Regions from separate parts of the Sedimenticola selenatireducens genome, predicted to be linked through region 3. Evidence: predicted binding sites of a transcription regulator. Region 3 holds the regulator's gene; each other region holds the start of a gene.
The links. Region 3 encodes FliA, which starts transcription of late flagellar genes. Its sites were predicted from a motif close to GCTAAAGTTNNNNNNNNNNCNGCCGATA; they were not measured.

Region 1: the regulator FliA is predicted to act here: its motif matches at 3,287-3,314, upstream of ACHZBF_RS07570 (chemotaxis protein).
Region 2: the regulator FliA is predicted to act here: its motif matches at 3,036-3,063, upstream of ACHZBF_RS04260 (flagellin N-terminal helical domain-containing protein).

Annotation. Positions count from the first base shown of each region.
Region 1 is NZ_CAXXYC010000003.1:829,416-834,074, forward strand. It holds gene ACHZBF_RS07555 (nitroreductase) at 1-620, opposite strand, end outside; gene ACHZBF_RS07560 (phosphohexomutase domain-containing protein) at 897-2,276, shown strand; gene ACHZBF_RS07565 (hypothetical protein) at 2,389-2,985, opposite strand; gene ACHZBF_RS07570 (chemotaxis protein) at 3,451-4,314, shown strand; gene hypF (carbamoyltransferase HypF) at 4,412-4,659, shown strand, end outside.
Region 2 is NZ_CAXXYC010000003.1:129,819-134,477, forward strand. It holds gene flgK (flagellar hook-associated protein FlgK) at 1-1,569, shown strand, start outside; gene flgL (flagellar hook-associated protein FlgL) at 1,572-2,333, shown strand; gene ACHZBF_RS04255 (flagellin) at 2,291-2,800, shown strand; gene ACHZBF_RS04260 (flagellin N-terminal helical domain-containing protein) at 3,176-4,659, shown strand, end outside.
Region 3 is NZ_CAXXYC010000003.1:246,748-251,406, forward strand. It holds gene flhF (flagellar biosynthesis protein FlhF) at 1-237, shown strand, start outside; gene ACHZBF_RS04825 (MinD/ParA family protein) at 272-1,111, shown strand; gene ACHZBF_RS04830 (RNA polymerase sigma factor FliA) at 1,108-1,848, shown strand; gene cheY (chemotaxis response regulator CheY) at 1,905-2,279, shown strand; gene ACHZBF_RS04840 (protein phosphatase CheZ) at 2,313-3,026, shown strand; gene ACHZBF_RS04845 (chemotaxis protein CheA) at 3,039-4,659, shown strand, end outside.

The sequences.
Region 1 (4,659 bases), 580 kb from region 3:
CGGTAGCTGTTGATGATATTACTTGTGTCTTCGTATCCCATCGCCAGGCCTACCACCAGTTTTTTCTCTTCGGAATAACCCAACTCCCGTTTAACGATCTCCGGATACTCGCCCAGGGCCGCCTGCGGGCAGGTGGCCAGTCCCTCTTCCAGTGCTATCAGCATGATGGACTGAATGAACATGCCGTAATCGAGATAGGAACCGGTTTCAAGAATCCGGTCAATAAAGAAAAACATCATCACCGGCGCATCAAAGGCACGGTAATTGGCAGCCCACTGGTCCTGCTGACGTTGTTTCTCTTCCCGGCTGATATTGAGAGTCGAGTACATCTGCAGTCCACAGGCGCGGCGACGCGCTTTGTAGACCCCTTCCCAGACCTCCGGATAATACTGAAACTCCATTGCTCCGGCTTGCCCGCTGCGAAAGGCGGTCTCCATCAGATCACCTAGCCGCCGCCGTTTTTCACCCGTCACGACAGCCACCTGCCACGGCTGGGTGTTGGTTCCGGATGGGGCGTGACGCGCCGCATCCAGAATACGTACGATCTTCGCTTTCTCGACTTCCTGCGGCAGAAAGGCCCGGGTAGCCTTTCTCTGTTTCAGCGCCTCATTTACTTGCATTGACCGGCTCCGGTTTACCTTAACGTTAACGTCATAATAGAGAATCCTGTTGGGATGTCCACGTAAAATTGCTTTACCAACAGGTTTTGGAAGGAGGCGGGGAGTCGTGCGTCAAATAGGCTAAAATGGTGTGATTCCTTGTAATCTTGCTAACGCATTGTTTGTAGGCATCGTCATACCATTTTTCGATTACCTGTCTAACCGAACTGCATTCGACCAGGGCTGAGCCTGGTAGGCAATCAGGTATCATTTTATTAAAAAAATCAGGACTATTTCATGCACAAGCTCGATTGTTTTAAAGCCTATGATATTCGCGGCCAGCTCGGGCAATCGCTGAATGAGGACATCGCCTATCGCATCGGGCGGGCGTATGCCGAATATATAAAGCCAGAAAGAGTAGTGATCGGGGGGGATATGCGACTCTCTACCGACGCCTTGAAGCGGGCATTATCCAACGGTCTGCGCGATGCCGGTGTCACGGTGCTGGATATCGGTTTGTGCGGCACAGAAGAGATCTATTTCGCCACTTCCTATCTGGAGACGGATGGCGGTATCGTGGTTACTGCAAGCCATAATCCCAAAGACTACAACGGCATGAAACTGGTACGCGAGGAGTCGAAGCCGATCAGTGGTGATACCGGGCTGAATGAAATTGAAGCCCTGGTCAGGCGCAACCGGTTTTCTGAAATGCCTGCCGACAAGAGAGGGGAGTACCAACCGATATCGACGCGGGACGCCTACGTCGATCACCTGATGGGTTATATAGCCGCCGAAGCGATTCATCCACTCAAGCTGGTGGTCAATGCGGGAAATGGTGTGGCTGGTCTCTGTATTGATGTCATTGAACGACGGTTCGCCTCCCTGGGTATACCGATAACCTTTCATAAGATCCATCATCAGCCGGATGGCACATTTCCCCATGGCATTCCCAATCCGCTACTGGTGGACAATCGTCAGGATACGATCAATGCGGTACTGTCGCATCAGGCCGATTTCGGTATTGCCTGGGATGGCGACTTTGATCGCTGCTTTCTGTTTGATGAACAGGGGCGATTTATCGAGGGTTACTATATCGTGGGGCTGCTGGCGGAGGCTTTTCTTGAGAAGTATCCAGGTAGCCGGATTATCCATGATCCTCGATTGATCTGGAATACCCTGGATATTGTGAAACAGCATGGTGGTCAGGCTATCCAGAGTAAAACCGGACATGCCTTCATCAAGGAGCGGATGCGGCAGGAGGATGCGGTCTATGGCGGCGAGATGAGTGCACATCACTATTTTCGGGATTTTTTCTACTGTGATAGCGGCATGATTCCCTGGCTGTTGATTGCCGAACTGGTCAGTCTAAAACAGCAGCCATTGTCGACCCTGGTGGATGATCGTATCGCGAAGTATCCCTCGCCTGGTGAGATCAATAGTCAGATCGGTGATCCGGCTGCCGCTATCGCCCGGGTGTTGGCCCACTATCAGGAGCAGGCGCTGTCGGTGGATTACACCGACGGTATCAGTGTTGATATGGCGCAGTGGCGGTTTAATCTGCGCAGTTCGAATACTGAACCGGTCGTCAGACTAAACCTGGAAACCCGGGGGGATATACGCTTGATGCGTGAGAAGTGCGAAGAGGTATTGAATCTGCTGAGGTCAGCCGATAATTAGGGGCTGATTGGTTAGAGAGGACGGCAGACAATACAAAAGCCCGCCCCGTGCAATCTCGGGAGCGGGCTTTTTGCTGTCTGGATGCAGGTCGACCCGGCATCCCGTTGGTGTTTTATTCGCTTGCCGCAGTTTCGGTGGTAGCGGCAGCCATTGCAGCCGATTTCCGGGCTGCGGTCTTGCGCGGACGACGTTTGGCGCTTGCCTTCCGCTTCTTCTTGGGGGCATTGGCCTTGGTCCAGTCGCTTTCGAATTTTTCCAGTGCCTTCTGTTGCGCGGCAGACTTCTTCTGTGTGTCGCTCGCTTCTTTGAGAGCCTGTTTGGCGTTTTTCATCTGCTCACGCAGCTCGGATACCTTTTGACCTGCGATACGCAGCGCCTCGCGTGACTTTTCTACCTGTTTCTTTGCGGCTGCGGTACGGTTGGTGGTGGCCTTTTCCGCTGCAGCGTTCTTTTTATCGCGCAGTACCGCCTGTCTGGCTACCGCCTTATCCAGTTGGCCCTTGATTTTTTCTACACTCTTTTGTGCCTGTGCCGCGTCTTTTTCGTAAAGCTTGGTCAGTTGAGCTTGTGATTTGGCAATTGACTGTTCGAGTTGTGCTACAGGAGAGATGCTGGGTGCTGCCTTCTTGGCGGCAGTAGTTTTTGTTGCACGGGCTGCCGTTTTTTTAGCAACGCGTTTTTTTGTGGTTCTTGCTTTTTTCGTGACCATCTGAGGTTCCCCATAAGAGTGTATGAAATGCGACGGGTAGTTGAGTATCCCACAGATCGAATATTGCCAAAGTTGAATACTGTTGCCAATACTTTATTTGGAAATTATGAAAAATATTCAATAGTTTTACAGATAATAGCGATACCTTACTTAAACAACGCGCAATAATTTTATGATTTCTTCGTCAAGACTAAATTAGCAATCACCCTTGCTAAATCAAATTCAGCGCCTTGGAATACTCTGGTCGCCCGTTTTACCAGTGTGGTATTAGGATAAATCGGGTCGATGAAACAGTAACCGGGTTCAAGTTATGATGAGGTCGGTCGCTAGACTATTTCGAGCATGGTGGAGTGGAGAGACTGTTGGTTCCTGCCCATCGTCGTCGTTAACTCAATAACACACGTATTGTTTGTGACTACTGAAAATTCAAATCAGCAAAAAAATCAAAACAGGACACAACAGCGCATGCTGCTGTTTACCCTTTTTGGTCGCCAGGTATTCGGCATCAATGTTCTGAAGATTAAGGAGATCATCCCCTACCATGCGATGAACACACTTCCCGGGGCCAATCCTGCGATTATTGGCATCGCCCGTCTGCGTGGACAGCCATTCCCGGTAATTGATCTTTCCAGTGCATTGGGTATGACTACAACCAAGGATGTAGCGGAATTTGCCGATTGTTCAATCATTATTTCAGAATTCAATCGTTCTCTGCAGGGCTTTCTGGTTAAAAAAGTGGATAAGATAATTCCGCTTGGGTGGGATGCCATACAACCTCCACCGGCTTCGTCTGGACGCTTTAATTACATAACGGGTGTGATTAATATCGACGATAAGATTGTAGAGGTGATTGATGTTGAGCGCGTGCTGAATGAGGTTGCACCACCCAAGGACAGCACCGGAAAGGGTGTTAGCCTCTCGGATGAACAACTTGAGCTGTTGCGCAGAAAGTTGATCCTTGTGGTGGATGACTCCGGGCTTGCCAGAAAGCAGGTCTCCCAGACTCTGGCGATGATTGGTATAGATCCGGTGATGGCCAACGACGGTAAAGAGGCCCTGCAATTATTGCACGCACTGCATGCAGAAGGGCGTACTGTTGATCTGATCATTTCGGATATCGAGATGCCTGAGATGGATGGTTACACGCTGACTCGGGAACTGCGCAAGGATCAGGATTTCGCTTCGGTTTATATACTGCTCCATACCTCGCTGGCAGGCGCCGTCAGTAAGGAGTATGCCACGGCCAGCGGGGCAAATGCCGCCTTGACGAAGTTTGTTACCGAAGAGTTGGCTGAAGCGGTTCTGGAGGGACTGGGTCAGGATCACTGAAGCAGATACCGGAAAACCGGTGTTTTCTACTTCGCCCGAAAAGGGGGGTAGGGGTACACTTGTACAATATTTCACCGACCCGGATCCCAACTAACCCATGAACGTCAAACCCTATGCAGAGCGAATCCGTATACGTGGATTGGTTCAGGGCGTCGGTTTCAGGCCGACGGTCTGGAATTTTGCCAATCACTGCAAATTGCTCGGTGCGGTATGGAATGACGCCGAAGGTGTTCTGATCGATGCCATTGGCTGTAAATCTGCAATAGATCGACTGATCAAATTAATCACACAACAACCACCGCCACTGTCCAAGATCGATGCTGTCGAACGACAGCCGCTTGCATT
Region 2 (4,659 bases), 120 kb from region 3:
GCGGGTGCCATGGTCAATCGCTATCATGACCTCAGCCGGCAGTTTACCGATGCAAATAATCAGCTGAATCAGGAACTGGCGGATGTCGCCAAGGAGATCAGTGATCTGGCCGAGGCGATTGCCCAGGTCAATCAGGGTATTATCGAAGCGTCTGGTGCAGGGGGACCTTCGCCCAATGATCTGCTGGATCAGCGGGAGGTGCTGCTGAACGAACTCTCCAAGCTGGTCAATATCACGGTAGTCCCGCAGGACAACGGGGCGTTGAATGTCTTTATCGGCAAGGGGTTGACCCTGGTCATCGGTGGAACCAATGCAACACTGACAGCCGTCAACAGCAGTAGCGATCCCAGTCAGCGTGATATCGCCTTCACCAATGTTTCCGGAACCCAGGTAGTTACTGATCAACTGGCAGGCGGCGAGCTGTCCGGGTTGCTTGATTTTCGAGATGAGATTCTCAAGCCCGCGACCAACCAGCTGGGCCTGGTGGCTATCGGGATGACTGACAGGATCAACAGCCAACATCAACAGGGTCTGGATCTGGATGGTAATTTGGGTGGGCAGTTCTTTGCTCCTCACAGTGTCGGCGTGCTGAGTAATGCCAACAATGCGAGTGCTGCCCAGGTGACGGCCGCTTATATTGATACCGGCAATCTGACGGCCAGTGACTATGAGTTGCGCGCAACCAGTGTGGCCGATCAATTTACCATGACCCGGCTATCTGACGGCCAGGTAACCACGATCAATACAGGTGGAGTCTATCCCCATACCACGGCTGAGATAGACGGCATATCTATTTCGATCTCCGCAGCCGCCACAGCGGGTGACCGCTATCTGATCCAGCCAACGCGAAATGCGGCCAGTAACATGGAGCTGTTGATCAGTGATCCACGAAAAATAGCCGCGGCCGGCCCCATCCGGGCTGCACAGACAACCAACATCGGCGGTGGTCCCAATCAGGGCACGGCTGCCATTTCCCAACCGGACTACAGCAATACCAGCAACATTCCGCTTGCCGGAAGCATAACGCTCGAGTGGAGTGCCACCGCTCATGGCGGGGCTCCTGGATTCGCTGTCACCGGTGGTCCCGGTGGCACCATTGCCTATGATCCAGCAACCCAGACAAACGGCGCCAGTTTCTCCTTCCCCGCCTATGGCGGGATGAGCTTTAACATCACCGGCACACCTGCCGCCGGAGACCGGTTTGTTATCGAAAATAACAGCAGTGGTATCGGTGATAACCGTAATGCACTCAAACTGGCTGATCTGCAATCCTCTAAATCCATGCTGGGCTCGACAGGTGGGGGGCTGGAGACAGCCACTTTTCAGGGGGTCTACAGCCAACTGGTTTCAGATGTCGGCTCAAAGACTCATCAGGCCGAGGTCAACTTCAATGCCACCGATGGACTGCGGGAGCGCCATAAAAATTCGCTCCTTTCGATCAGTGGCGTCAATTTGGACGAAGAAGCTGCCAATCTGATCAAGTTTCAGCAGGCCTATCAGGCTGCGGCGCAGGTGATTACAGTTTCCAATACCCTGTTTGACTCGCTGATCGGAGCAATCCGGAGGTAACTATGTTACGCATCTCAACCCAGATGATCACCGAGCGCAGCCTGAGTTCCATGCTCCGGCAGCAGAGTGAACTGAACGATACCCAGCAACAGCTTTCCACCGGCAGACGGGTGTTGACGCCCTCCGATGATCCGGCGAGTGCGTCCCGGGTATTGGGGCTGAACCGCGCGGTCGACACACTATCCCAGTATCAGAGCAATATTGATCGGCTGACCTCCCGCCTGGAGACGGAAGAGGGGGCGCTTGATGGTATTACCAATCTGTTACAGCGGGTCAGGGAACTGACAGTAGAGGGTAATAATGATGTGTTAACGACGCTTGATAAAAGTGCCATTGCCTCTGAAATCAGGCAGATAGGCGATCAGCTGTTTTCCATGGCCAATTCGAGGGACAGCGGGGGCGAGTACGTTTTTGCCGGCTATCAGTCCGGTACCCGGCCCTTCTCTTATGACCTGGGTGTCTACAGCTACAACGGCGACAGTGGCCAACGGGAACTGCAGATCGCCTCGGATCGCACCGTGGCGGATGGGGACAACGGATTTGATACGTTCATGAATATCGCGACCGGGCCGATTGCCACGGTCAATGTGGCCGCGCCTACCGACCCGGCGCCTGCCGCCATCACTGCAGGTGATATCACCATTGATGGTGGCAACGGCAATGGGGCAATCAGTATCGGAGCCTTGCGCTCGCGGCCAATCCGACGCAGCGAGCGGTCCAGTTGCGAGATGCCATCAATGCCATCAGTGGTCAAACCGGGGTAAGGGCCGAGAGTAACACTGCACCGCCTGACACCCTGACCCTGACCGCGGTTGGGGGCACGGGCGTGACGGTGAATATCGCCGGTACTGCCACCACGGCCAATACGGGTCTGACAACAGGTGCAACCGCGCCGGTGACTTCAAAGCGGAGTGTATTCGAGACTCTTGACCTGCTGGCCGCGGATCTGGAGGCCGGGAAATCAGTAGATCGCTATATCACCGATGTTCAGCTGGCGATGGACAATGTCATTGAGGTCAGAACCACCGTGGGTGGCCGTTTGAATTCCATTGAAGAGCAGCAGACGGTGAATGAGGATCTCAAGCTGAACCTGGAAATCCACCGTTCTGAGGAGCGTGATCTGGACTATACGGAGGCTATCTCCCGGTTTGAGAGCCAGATGACCGCCCTGCAGGCCGCTCAACAGGCCTATGTGAAGGTAAAAGGGCTTTCCCTGTTCAATTACCTGTAGGAGGCCCGCCTCGGGCCGAATGCGCGGCGTGGGCACACAAGACGTGCCCATCCAACGTGTCTGAAGTTGTAGGTCGTGTTAGCTGAAGGCGTAACCCGACAAGGTTTCCGATACAGGGAGCGTGGATTGATTGTCGGATTACGCTGTCGCTAATTCGACCTACGAGATTGATTTTTATGTAAAAATTAAACGGATATTTTTTGTAATGGCATTCGCAAGATTTTTTGTTATTTCGCTTAAAGAATCCCTGGATACGGCCGTTACAAACATCGGAGGCGGTAAATATCAGAAAATTGTTCCGATATATCCGCCAAATATCAACCTGACCCCGAGGGCACCCGATGCGGTAGCTAAAGGGGAATAAGGAGCAAGACAATGGCACAGATTATCAATACCAATATTGCGTCCCTGACCGCACAGCGCAATCTGAACAAATCCCAGAGTTCAATGGCTACAGCCATGGAACGGCTCTCTTCCGGTCTTCGTATCAACAGCGCTAAGGATGATGCGGCTGGTTTGGCAATTTCTGAACGGATGACTTCCCAGATTAGAGGGTTAAATCAGGCAATTAGAAACTCAAATGACGGCATATCTCTTTCCCAAACTGCGGAAGGGGCGTTGGGTGAGATTACTAATAATTTACAGCGTGTACGTGAATTGTCTGTACAGTCAGCAAATTCAACTAACAGTGCTTCTGACAGGGCGGCACTTGATGAGGAAGTGCAGCAACTGCTTGCAGAAATAGACCGTGTTGCGTCGCAAACTTCGTTCAATAATCAACGTATTCTGGATGGTACTTTTGGATCAGCCAGCTTCCAGGTTGGTGCAAATGTTGGTGAAACTATATCAATCAACCTCGCAACAAGTATGCGTACTACATCAATTGGTAAAACTGCTGACTACGTCAATAGTACTACCCAGTTTGATACCACTAAGGCAGTTGGTTCACAAGGAACTGGTGTAAATACTAGTGCTATCGCATCAGGTAATGTCACTATAGCCATTGGGAGTAATTCCGCCGTCACCGTTGGGGCGTCACAGGACTATTCTTCAACAGGCGCTGGACGAACAGCAGGTAGTGCCTATTCAAAAGCTGACGCTATTAATTCGGCTGGTATTAGTGGGTTAACTGCTGTCGCCGATACGACGGTTCAGTTAGACCTGGCCGCCAACGCCGTATCTGCTACAAATACTGGTTATAGCCTGTCGCTCAATGGTGTGGCAATTGTAACGGGATATGATGGTACTGCCGACGGTGCGATGAGTTCCGATACGCTTGTGTCGCTTATCAACTCAAATGCAAGTGCATCGGGTGTTACAGCTTCGTATGATAGCGCAAATACCAGAATTACGTTAACTGCAAGTGATGGCAGAAATATAGCGGTTTCGCAGACAAACACAACAACCACAACAGATGGTTTTCAGGGTATTGAGGGTGATAACAACGCTGTTAACACCACAACTGACTTTACGCCAGGTGCAAGTGGTGCAGCGGCAACAGCTACGTATGGAGGTACTCTCCGTCTCATATCTGCAGAGTCAATTGCTGTAGCTGGGACGGCTCCGGCGACAATTGGATTTACTACGGGCTCTATGGCACTTGGCAACTCAGCACTTAGTTCATCATCAGTAACGACGGTTGCAAATGCTAATACAACTCTTACTCGCGTTGATGCGGCGTTGTCTTCAGTGAGTACCCTTCGTAGTACTTTTGGTGCAGTTCAGAATCGTTTTGAAACAACTATAGCTAACCTGAGTGTGACGTCTGAAAATCTCTCAGCCGCCCGTTCCCGCATCCAAGATGCCGACTTCGCCGCTGAAACAGCCGCGATGACCCGTTCGCAGATCCTGCAGCAGGC
Region 3 (4,659 bases):
ATACTCACCAAGGTTGATGAGGCCGGTTCGCTTGGTGGTGCTCTGTCGGCATTGATACACAAGGAGTTACCCCTGGCGTTTGTCGCAGACGGCCAGAAGGTGCCGGAGGATCTGCATCTGGCCCGTTCACACACCCTGGTCAGCAAGGCGGTAGCCTGCAGCACCGGGGGGGGAGAGTATTCAGATGAATACCTGGCACTGGCGCTTGGAGGTGCGAGAGCAAATGCTCATGGCTGATGCAATAACAGATCAAGCAGCAGGATTAAGACGTATGGTTCAACCTACACCCGTACGAGTAATTGCCGTTACCGGAGGTAAAGGAGGCGTCGGAAAGACCAATATCTCGGTCAATCTGGCGGTCTCCATGGCTGAGATGGGGCGTCGAGTGATGCTGCTGGATGCCGACCTCGGACTGGCCAACATTGATGTGGTGCTTGGACTGCATCCACAGTATGACCTGTCCCATGTGTTGAGTGGTGAGCGCTCCCTTGAGGAGGTAGTGCTGCAGGGGCCTGCGGGCATCCGTGTGGTGCCGGGTGCCTCGGGTGTGCAACAGATGGCCGAATTGAGTGCGGCTGAGCATGCCGGATTGATCCGCGCCTTCAGTGATGTCGGCAATGATCTGGATGTGCTGATTATCGATACGGCGGCGGGTATATCGGATACGGTGGTCAGTTTCAGTCGCGCGGCCCAGGAACTGATCGTGGTGGTCTGTGATGAGCCGGCATCGATTACCGATGCCTACGCCATGATCAAACTGTTGAATCGCGAGTATGGTCTGGATCGCTTTCGTATCCTGGCCAATATGACGCGTACAGCCGAAGAGGGGCGCAACCTGTATAACAAGATGTGCCGTGTCACCGACCAGTACCTGGATGTTATGCTTACCTACATGGGCAGTATTCCATACGACGAAAACCTCAGAAAGGCAGTGAAATCGCAAAAACCTGTGGTTCAAGCCAACCCTCGCAGCCATATTGCAAAAATATTCAAGAATCTGGCGCAAAAGGCCGATAACTGGCCTGTACCGGATGGTGCCAGCGGGCACCTCCAGTTCTTCGTGGAACGGCTGATTCAATATACAAGCCAGGGCGGGGAGATGGGCCGGTGAGTGGACTAGCGAGTTATACCGCGATTCAGGAGATGGATGCCGATACCCTGGTTAACCGGCATGCCCCGCTGGTCAAGCGTATCGCCTACCACCTGATGAATCGCCTGCCGCCCAACGTACAGGCGGATGATTTGATACAGGCCGGGATGATCGGGCTGCTTGAGGCGAGTAGAAATTATGACCCCAGCCAGGGAGCCAGTTTCGAAACCTACGCAGGGATTCGTATTCGTGGCGCAATGCTGGATGAGATCCGGCGCAGCGACTGGACGCCCCGTTCCGTGCATCGAAAGGCGAGGATGGTAGCCGATGCCATGCGCTCTATTGAAAATGAGCAGGGACGTGATGCCCGGGACGTGGAAGTGGCGGAAGTGCTGGATATGAACCTGGTTCAGTACCATCGTATCCTGCAGGATGCGGCGGGCTGTCGGATCTTCAGTATTGAAGAGCTGCAGGCAGTGGGTGAATTGCCCATTGACGGCGGTGACAGTCAGGCGGGGGGGCTGTTTGACGGCATGCAGAAGGATGCCTTTAAAAAGGCCCTGGCAGAGGCGATTGCCGGCCTGCCGGAGCGGGAGAGATTGGTAATCGCACTTTATTATGATGAGGAGATGAACCTGCGAGAGATTGGGCAGGTTCTTGGAGTTAGCGAATCAAGGGTATGCCAGATACACAGCCAGGCCACCCTGCGGTTACGCGCCCGCCTTGCAGATTGGTTATCCGATGCAGATGAGCTCTGATCGGTCTATGAAAACGAATAACGGCATCGAGTTTGGAGGTTGCCTTGAATAAAAACATGAAGATTCTCATTGTGGACGATTTTTCCACAATGCGACGGATTATTAAGAATCTGCTTCGGGATCTGGGATTCACCAATACCCAGGAAGCGGACGATGGTAATACCGCCTTGCCCATGTTGCAGTCAGGTAACTTTGATTTCCTGGTAACGGACTGGAATATGCCGGGCATGACCGGGATTGATCTGCTGAAAGCGGTGCGGGCAGACCCCAACCTGGTCAAACTTCCGGTGTTGATGGTCACTGCCGAATCGAAGCGTGAGCAGATCATCGAGGCGGCCCAGGCGGGCGTCAATGGCTATGTAGTCAAGCCATTTACCGCGGTGACGCTGGAAGAGAAGATCAGCAAGATTTTTGAACGTGTAGGCAGCTAACCGGCAGCATGACGAATCGGTCTGGAGAAATAAATGGACAACGATGAACGTCTGATGCTGGCGAAGCAGCTGGTAGAGCATCTGGAGGCAGGGAATGAAGCTGAAGCGACACATGTCAGTTCCCTTCTTACCGAAGGTGTCGAGAGCAAACTGTTTCTGGAAGTTGGGCGCTTGACCCGTGAGTTGCATGAAGCGATCAATGAGTTCCTGCTTGACCCGCGCATCAATGAAATGGCCCAGGTGGAAATCCCGGACGCCAGTGAGCGACTCACTTATGTGATTACCATGACCGAGAAATCGGCTAATACCACGCTAGGTGCGGTCGAGGCAGGGCTGCCCCTGGCGGATGATCTGGGTGTGAAGGCACGCGCCATATCGGAACAATGGGAGCGGTTTTGTAATCGTGAACTTTCTGTCGATGACTTCAGGGAATTGAGCAGGGAACTGGGCGGCTTTCTGGCATTGACCACCGAACGGTCGAAACAGCTGCATGGTCATCTGACCGAAGTGCTGATGGCGCAGGATTTTCAGGATCTGACCGGACAGATTATCCGGCAGGTGATTACCCTGGTGCATGATGTGGAAGACAAGCTGGTGCAGCTGGTTCGGATATCCGGCTCAAAGTTGCCGGAAAAACAAAAAGATGCAAAAAAACTGGAGGGGCCGGTCATCCCCGGCATTGACCAGGGTGACACGGTCAGTGGACAGGATGATGTGGACGACCTGCTATCCAGTTTGGGCTTTTAGAGGTGTCGAAGCATGGCCATTGATATGGATGACGAGATCCTGCAGGACTTTCTGGTTGAGGCCGGGGAGATACTTGAGCAGCTGAATGAACAGTTGGTGGATCTGGAGCAGCGTCCTGACGATTATGATCTGTTAAACGCGGTATTTCGTGGCTTCCATACAATCAAGGGCGGTGCGGGGTTTCTGAGTATTGACCCGCTGGTAACCGTCTGCCACCGGGCGGAAGATGTATTTAACATATTGCGCCAGGGGCAGCGGCGTGTGGATGCGGCACTCATGGATGCCGTTCTGCAGGTACTGGACGTGGTGAACGAGATGTTTGCCCGGGTGCAGTCTGGTGAAGAGCCGGATGAGGCCGATCCCGGACTGATCGAGACGCTGCATCAGCTTGCCATCCCTGAAAGCGAGGCGGTTGCAGAGTCTACAGTCCAGGCGGTGGAACCGGTTGTCGTAGCAGAACCGGAACCAGAGCTGGAATTTGCCACTGCGGAACTTGAGGAGACAGCGACAGCATCCGCATCAGGGTCGTTTTCCGACCCAGCTCTCGGCGGTGATGACATCACGGAAGAAGAGTTTGAAAAGCTGCTCGATCAACTCCACGGAACCGGTAAGCACGGCGGGACGCCAGCACAGGCCCCTGCAGCAAAACCGGCGCCGGCTTCGCAACCGCTGGCGGCGGGCAGTGATGATATTACGGAAGATGAGTTTGAGGATCTGCTGGACCAGTTGCATGGCAAAGGTCAGTTTGGCGGTCTGCCTGCAACAGGTGAACAGACATCCGCTGTGGTTGCCCCCCAAGCGGCGGCTACCGAATCCGATGATATCACCGAAGAGGAGTTTGATGCGCTTCTCGATGAATTGCATGGCAAAGGCAAATTTGGCGCGATCAATGGTTCGGCGGAAGCCGCGAATAAGCCTTCCGGTGCGGTAGTCGGAAAACCGGAGTCTGCGGCAAAGCCAGCGGCCTCGTCTGAAAAACCGAAGCCGACTATCAGCCGGCCGGCCCCGGCCAAAGCACCCGAAAAAACGGAAAGTGCGCAAGCACAGGCGCGCAAGTCCCCTCCTGCCGCAGCAGAGACCACCATCCGTGTCGATACCGCCAGGCTGGATGAGATCATGAACATGGTCGGTGAGCTGGTGCTGGTGCGAAACCGACTCGAAACCCTCAAGGCCAAACTGGGGGATGAAGAGGTTGCCACAGCGGTAGCCAACCTGGACGTAGTGACATCCGATCTGCAGAACTCGGTAATGAAGACCCGGATGCAGCCGGTGAAAAAGGTGTTCGGCCGTTTTCCCCGTGTGGTCAGGGATCTGGCGCGCAGCCTCAAGAAAGAGATCGATCTTGAACTGCATGGCGAGGAGACCGATCTGGACAAGAACCTGGTCGAGGCGCTGTCTGATCCCATGGTGCATCTGGTGCGCAATGCTGTCGATCACGGTATCGAGAGCCCGGACGAGAGAGAGGCCGCCGGAAAACCGCGCAAGGGTAAGGTGGTACTCTCCGCTGCCCAGGCCGGCGACCATATCCTGTTGACCATCGCCGACGACGGCAAAGGCATGGACCCCAATGTGCTGCGTCGTAAGGCGGTTGAAAAAGGCATGATGGATGAAGAGGCGGCGGCCCGTCTGGACG